Bradyrhizobium sp. WD16: one gene and its partner. The protein of the gene in region 2 interacts with the protein of the main gene of each other region in a pairwise test. Links are inferred from orthologs where the notes say so. Each region holds a gene or a part of one and is shown on either strand. Other genes may lie near its edges.

Evidence for each region. The genes of interacting proteins can lie anywhere in the genome.
Region 1: the proteins of rplV (region 2) and def interact in binary tests that used the Escherichia coli proteins (3 or more experiments, as listed by UniProt). The link is inferred for Bradyrhizobium sp. WD16 from one-to-one orthologs.

Annotation. Positions count from the first base shown.
Region 1 is NZ_CP028908.1:1,249,983-1,252,692, reverse strand. It holds def (peptide deformylase), read left to right. Parts: upstream 1-951; coding sequence 952-1,470; downstream 1,471-2,710. Other genes in the region: truA (tRNA pseudouridine(38-40) synthase TruA), read left to right, coding at 2,577-2,710; fmt (methionyl-tRNA formyltransferase), read left to right, coding at 1,642-2,571; DB459_RS05855 (DNA recombination protein RmuC), read right to left, coding at 1-664. UniProt on the Escherichia coli protein: Removes the formyl group from the N-terminal Met of newly synthesized proteins. Requires at least a dipeptide for an efficient rate of reaction. N-terminal L-methionine is a prerequisite for activity but the enzyme has broad specificity at other positions.
Region 2 is NZ_CP028908.1:4,136,534-4,139,883, reverse strand. What follows is about bases 628-3,320. They hold rplV (50S ribosomal protein L22), read right to left. Parts: upstream 2,318-3,320; coding sequence 1,937-2,317; downstream 628-1,936. Other genes in these bases: rplB (50S ribosomal protein L2), read right to left, coding at 2,619-3,320; rpsS (30S ribosomal protein S19), read right to left, coding at 2,328-2,606; rpsC (30S ribosomal protein S3), read right to left, coding at 1,211-1,915; rplP (50S ribosomal protein L16), read right to left, coding at 751-1,164; rpmC (50S ribosomal protein L29), read right to left, coding at 628-739. Also shown: rplN (50S ribosomal protein L14), read right to left, coding at 1-231; rpsQ (30S ribosomal protein S17), read right to left, coding at 271-516; more of rpmC, read right to left, coding at 527-627; more of rplB, read right to left, coding at 3,321-3,350. UniProt on the Escherichia coli protein: This protein binds specifically to 23S rRNA; its binding is stimulated by other ribosomal proteins, e.g. uL4, bL17, and bL20. It is important during the early stages of 50S assembly.

The DNA.
Region 1 (2,710 bases), 2.9 Mb from region 2 along the record:
CGCTCTTCGCCTCGCGCAGCGCGGTGACGGACTCCAGCGGGAATTTGGCATCGATGCAGAGCGGCCGCTGGTCGGGCAGGAAGACCACACAGTCCGGCCGCTTGCCGTTGCTCAAAGTGAACTGGAATTCGAACGAGCCCTTGGGCAGTCCGTCCTGGACGATCGCCTCCATGCGCGCCTGGCCGAAGGCGCCGCGCGCCTGCTTGTTGGCGAGCACGTCGCGCAGGGTGGTCACCTGGGTGGTGAGTTCGGTGAGGTTCTTGTGGGCGTTGTCGATGATGCCGAGTCGCTCATGCAGCGCCCGCAGGCTCTCGGCGGTGTGACGCGTGGTCTGCTCCATCGACTGGCCGACGCGGTGGCCGACCGCATCAAGCCGCTCGCTGACCGCGCGGGCCATCTCCGCCTGACGGTTCGCCAGGGCCTGGCCCATGGCGTCGATCCGGCCATGGGCCTCGGTCTGGGCCTTGAGCAGGTCGGCGACCCGTTCTTCCAGTTCGTCGGCGCGCATCGCCTGGGCGAGCGTTGCGGTCTGGTTGCGGCCGGACGAGCGGGCGATAACCACGGCGATCGCGGCGAGCAGCACAACCGTCAGGGCGGCAAGGGTCAGCAGCACCGCGCCGAGGCGGATCGGGGTGCCGTCAATGGCGAACAGGATCTCGTTCATGGGCTCTTCTACCCCGATTCGGTGGCCGGAAGCGAACGAAGAGAGAACGTCAAGGGTAAACAGAGCCTGAAGAAACGTGGTTTACGGGAGGTAAATTCGGGTCGCGGCGGGTGAGGGCGGGGCTTGGCGTCGTTCGTCATGCCGGCCTTGGCCGGGCATCCACGTCTTGTCGGCATCGGATAAGAAAAGACGTAGATGGCCGGGACGAGCCCGGCCATGACGATAGTTGTTGAGCCGCTGCCCCCCGGCTGATTGACCGGACTGCCCTCGCGCATTACATCGCGCCAATGGCCATTCGCGACATCATTATTCTCCCTGACAGGCAGCTTCGCCTGATCTCCAGCCCGATCGAAACGGTCACGGCGGAGGTGCGCAAGCTCGCCGACGACATGCTCGAGACCATGTACGACGCGCCCGGCATCGGGCTGGCGGCGATCCAGGTCGCCCAGCCGGTGCGGCTGATCACCATGGACATCTCCAAGAAGGAGGGCGAGCAGAAGGAGCCGCGCGTCTTCATCAATCCGGAGATCACCTGGTCATCCGAGGAGACGAGCGTCTACGAGGAAGGCTGCCTGTCGATCCCTGAATATTACGAGGAGGTCGAGCGGCCGGCGAGCGTGCGGGTGCGCTATCTCGACATCGACGGCAAGCTGCGCGAGGACGAGGCGATCGGTCTCTACGCCACCTGCATCCAGCATGAGATCGACCACCTGAACGGCGTGCTGTTCGTTGATTATCTCTCGAAGCTCAAGCGCGACCGGGTGATGAAGAAGTTCACCAAGGCCGCCAAGCGCGCGGTGGTCTGATGGCCCATTCTCGTCCACCTGGATTGTTGTTGAGCTGAGAATTTTCATGTCATGGCGAGGCTTGTTCCTGCAAAGGCGTGGATGCCTGCGACAAGCGCGGGCATGACGACCTGAGAAGCGGCCGATCTTGCCGGCGGCTTCTTGAGCCAGTCCTTAAGGAGCCGGCCCGCGATGGCGCTGCGTCTGATCTTCATGGGCACGCCCGATTTCGCGGTGCCGACCCTGCTCGAACTGGCCCAGGCGCACGACATCGTCGCCGTCTATACACGGGCGCCGAAACCCGCCGGCCGCGGCATGAAGGAACAGGTCACCCCCGTTCATCGCGAGGCGCAGCGCCTCGGCATCGAGGTGCTGACGCCGAAGAGCCTGCGCAACGGCGAGGCGGAGGCCCAGTTTCGTGCCCACGGCGCTGACGCCGCCGTCGTGGTGGCCTACGGCCTGATCCTGCCCCTGCCCATTCTCGAAGCAGTGCCGCTCGGCTGCTTCAACCTCCACGCCTCGCTGTTGCCACGCTGGCGCGGCGCAGCGCCGATCAATCGCGCCATCATGGCCGGCGATGCCGAGAGCGGCGTCATGGTGATGAAGATGGATGTCGGTCTCGACACCGGCGATGTCGCCATGGCCGAGCGCATCGCGATCACCGATGGCATGACCGCGAGCGACTTGCACGACCGCCTCGCCCGGCTTGGCGCCGACCTGATGGGCCGCGCCATGGGCGCGCTGGAGCGCGGCACGCTGCAGCTCAGGCCGCAGGGTGACGACGGCGTCACCTACGCCGCCAAGATCGACAAGGCGGAAGCGAAGATCGACTGGACGCGGCCGGCGCGCGAGGTGCTGCGTCATTGCCATGGCCTCTCGCCATTTCCCGGCGCCTGGTGCGAGGCGGTGATCGAGGGCGAGACGGTGCGGCTGAAGATCCTGCGCTGTGAATTTGCCGAGGGCGCGGGCGAACCGGGCGCGCTGCTCGACGACCGCCTCACGGTCGCCTGCGGTTCCGGTGCCGTCCGCATCCTCGGACTGCAGCGCGCCGGCAAGCAGCCGATGGCCGCCGAGGTCTTCCTGCGCGGCACCCGGCTCGCGCCGCCGCTGCGGCTCAGCTGAATTATATGCCGCGCTACAAGCTTACGATCGAATATGACGGCCGGCCGTTCTGCGGTTGGCAGGTGCAGGAGAACGGCCCTTCAATCCAGGGCGCGCTCGAGATCGCAGCCAGGGCGCTGTGCGGCGAGGCCGTGAGGGT
Region 2 (3,350 bases):
GATCACCGACCCGTCGGCACGGCGGATATCCTTCGCCACGCGCACGACGACCGCCTTCATGACGTCGCCCTTCTTCACCTTGCCACGCGGAATCGCTTCCTTGACGGACACGACGATAATGTCGCCGACGGTCGCATAGCGGCGCTTGGAACCCCCAAGCACCTTGATGCACATGACACGGCGCGCGCCTGAATTATCGGCCACGTCGAGGTTGGTCTGCATCTGGATCATTGATGCACCTCGTCCTCTTTCTGCTGCGCTACTGCGCGCTTAAGCTGTTTTCTTCTGGCCCTGGACGACCGTCCAGCGCTTTAACTTCGAGATCGGCTTGCTTTCCTCGATCCAGACCTGGTCGCCCGTCGAGAACTCGTTGTTCTCGTCGTGAGCGTGGTAGTTCTTGGAGCGGCGGATCGTCTTCTTGTAGATCGGGTGGGTGAAGCGGCGATCGACGCGCACCACAACCGTCTTGTCCTGCTTGTCGCTGACGACGACGCCCTGCAGAGTACGTTTCGGCATCTTCGGCCCCTTACTTGGTCTTCGCGGCGCGCTTCTTCTGCGCGGCGATGGTCTTGATGCGAGCGATGTCGCGGCGGGCTTCGCGCAGGCGCGAGGTGTTCTCGAGCTGCCCGGTTGCGCGCTGGAAGCGCAGATTGAAGCGCTCCTTCTTCAGCTTGACGATCTCGTCGTCCATCTGATCGGCGCTCATCGCACGGACATCGGCTGGTTTCAGTTCGGCCATGGCGAAAATCCTCACTCCGCGATGCGCGCGACGAAGCGCGTCTTGATCGGCAGCTTGGCGGCGGCCAAGGTCAGCGCTTCCCGCGCGGTCTGGTCAGTGACGCCGTCGATCTCGAATAGGATGCGGCCCGGCTTGACCCGCGCCACCCACAATTCGGGGGTGCCCTTGCCGGAGCCCATGCGAACTTCGGCCGGCTTCTTCGACACCGGAACGTCGGGGAAGACGCGGATCCAGACGCGGCCGACGCGCTTCATGTGACGGGTGAGCGCCCGGCGGGCGGCCTCGATCTGGCGGGCGGTGACGCGCTCCGGCTCCATCGCCTTCAGCCCGTACTGGCCGAACGACAACGTCGCGCCGGACGACGCCACGCCGTGGATCCGGCCCTTGTGCGCCTTGCGGAATTTCGTGCGCTTTGGTTGCAACATGTTCTTGTTCCCGGCTTACGCCTTCAAACCTTCTCGAAAAACCAGATCAGGCCGCGTCGCGGCGCGACCTCGGGCTGGAGCCCTCGCCTTCCGCGAGGCGCTTGTCCTGCGCCATCGGGTCGTGCTCGAGAATCTCGCCCTTGAAGATCCAGACCTTGACGCCGCAGGTGCCGAAGGTCGTGAACGCTGTGGCGACACCGTAATCGACGTCGGCGCGCAGCGTATGCAGCGGCACGCGGCCTTCACGGTACCACTCCATGCGGGCGATTTCGGCGCCGCCGAGACGGCCCGAGCAGTTGATGCGAATGCCCTCGGCGCCGAGGCGCATCGCCGACTGCACCGCGCGCTTCATGGCGCGGCGGAACGCGACGCGGCGCTCGAGCTGCTGGGCGATCGATTCGGCGACGAGCGTCGCATCGAGCTCAGGCTTGCGGATCTCGACGATGTTCAGCACCACGTCCGACGATGTGATCTCGGCAATCCGCTTGCGCAGCTTGTCGATGTCGGCACCCTTCTTGCCGATCACCACACCCGGACGCGCCGAGTGGATGGTGACGCGGCACTTCTTGTGCGGCCGCTCGATGACGATACGGGCGACAGCGGCCTGCTTGAGCTCCTTGTGCAGCAGCTCGCGGATGCGGACGTCCTCGTGCAGCAGCTTGCCGTATTCGGCCTTGCCGGCATACCAGCGGGAATCCCAGGTCCGGTTGATACCCAGACGCAGCCCGATCGGATTGATCTTCTGACCCATCGTTGTCTCCTGCGCCCTTCGTTACGCGCTCGCCTCGACCTGACGAACGACGATCGTCAGTTGCGAGAACGGTTTGAACACGCGTCCCGACCTGCCGCGACCGCGCGGCGCGAAACGCTTCATGACGATACCCTTGCCGACATGCGCCTCGGCGACGACCAGGTCGTCGACCTCGAGGTCATGATTGTTCTCGGCATTGGCAATAGCCGATTCCAGGCACTTCTTGACGTCGATCGAGATCCGCTTGCGCGAAAACTCGAGATCGGCGAGCGCAGACGACGCCTTCTTGCCGCGGATCATGGCCGCGACCAGATTGAGCTTCTGCGGGCTCACCCGCAGCATCCGGGCGACCGCCTTGGCCTCGTTATCGGCGAGGCTCCGTTCGCGCTTTGGTTTGCTCATAACCTAATCCTCAAGCCCTCTTGGCTTTCTTGTCGCCCGAATGGCCGTGGAAGGTGCGGGTCGGCGAGAACTCACCGAACTTGTGACCGACCATTTCCTCGTTGACCGCAACCGGCACGTGCTTCTGGCCGTTGTAGACGCCAAAGGTCAGGCCAACGAACTGCGGCAGGATCGTCGAGCGACGGCTCCAGATCTTGATAACGTCGTGACGGCCCGACGCGCGCGCGGCATCGGCCTTCTTCAGCAGTGAGCCCTCGACAAACGGGCCTTTCCACACCGAACGAACCATGGCGTGCGATCCTTACTTCTTCCGCTTGTGGCGGCTGGCGAGAATGAATCTCGTGGTGGACTTGTTCTTGCGGGTCTTCTTGCCCTTGGTCGGCAAGCCCCACGGGGTGACCGGGTGACGACCGCCGGAAGTGCGGCCTTCGCCGCCGCCGTGCGGGTGATCGATCGGGTTCATAGCGACGCCGCGGTTGTGCGGGCGGCGACCAAGCCAGCGCTTGCGGCCGGCCTTGCCGATCGACGTGTTCATGTGGTCCGGATTGGACACCGCACCGATGCTGGCGATGCAGCGGCCGTGCACCAGGCGCTGTTCGCCCGAGTTGAGACGCAGGATGACGTAGTCCTGGTCGCGACCGACGATCTGGGCGTAGGTGCCGGCCGACCGGGCGATCTGACCACCCTTGCCGATCTTCATCTCGATGTTGTGGACGATGGTGCCGACCGGCATGTTGCCCAGCGGCATCACGTTGCCCGGCTTGACGTCGACGTAGTTGCCGGCGACGACGGTGTCACCCACCGCGAGGCGCTGCGGCGCCAGGATGTAGGCCTGCTCGCCGTCCTGATACTTGATCAGAGCGATGAACGCGGTGCGGTTGGGGTCGTATTCCAGCCGCTCCACGGTCGCCGGCGCGTCCTGCTTGGCGCGCTTGAAATCGACGACGCGGTAGGCCTTCTTGTGGCCGCCGCCGCGGAAGCGCACGGTGATGCGCCCGGTGGCGTTGCGACCGCCGCTCGAGGACTTGCCCTC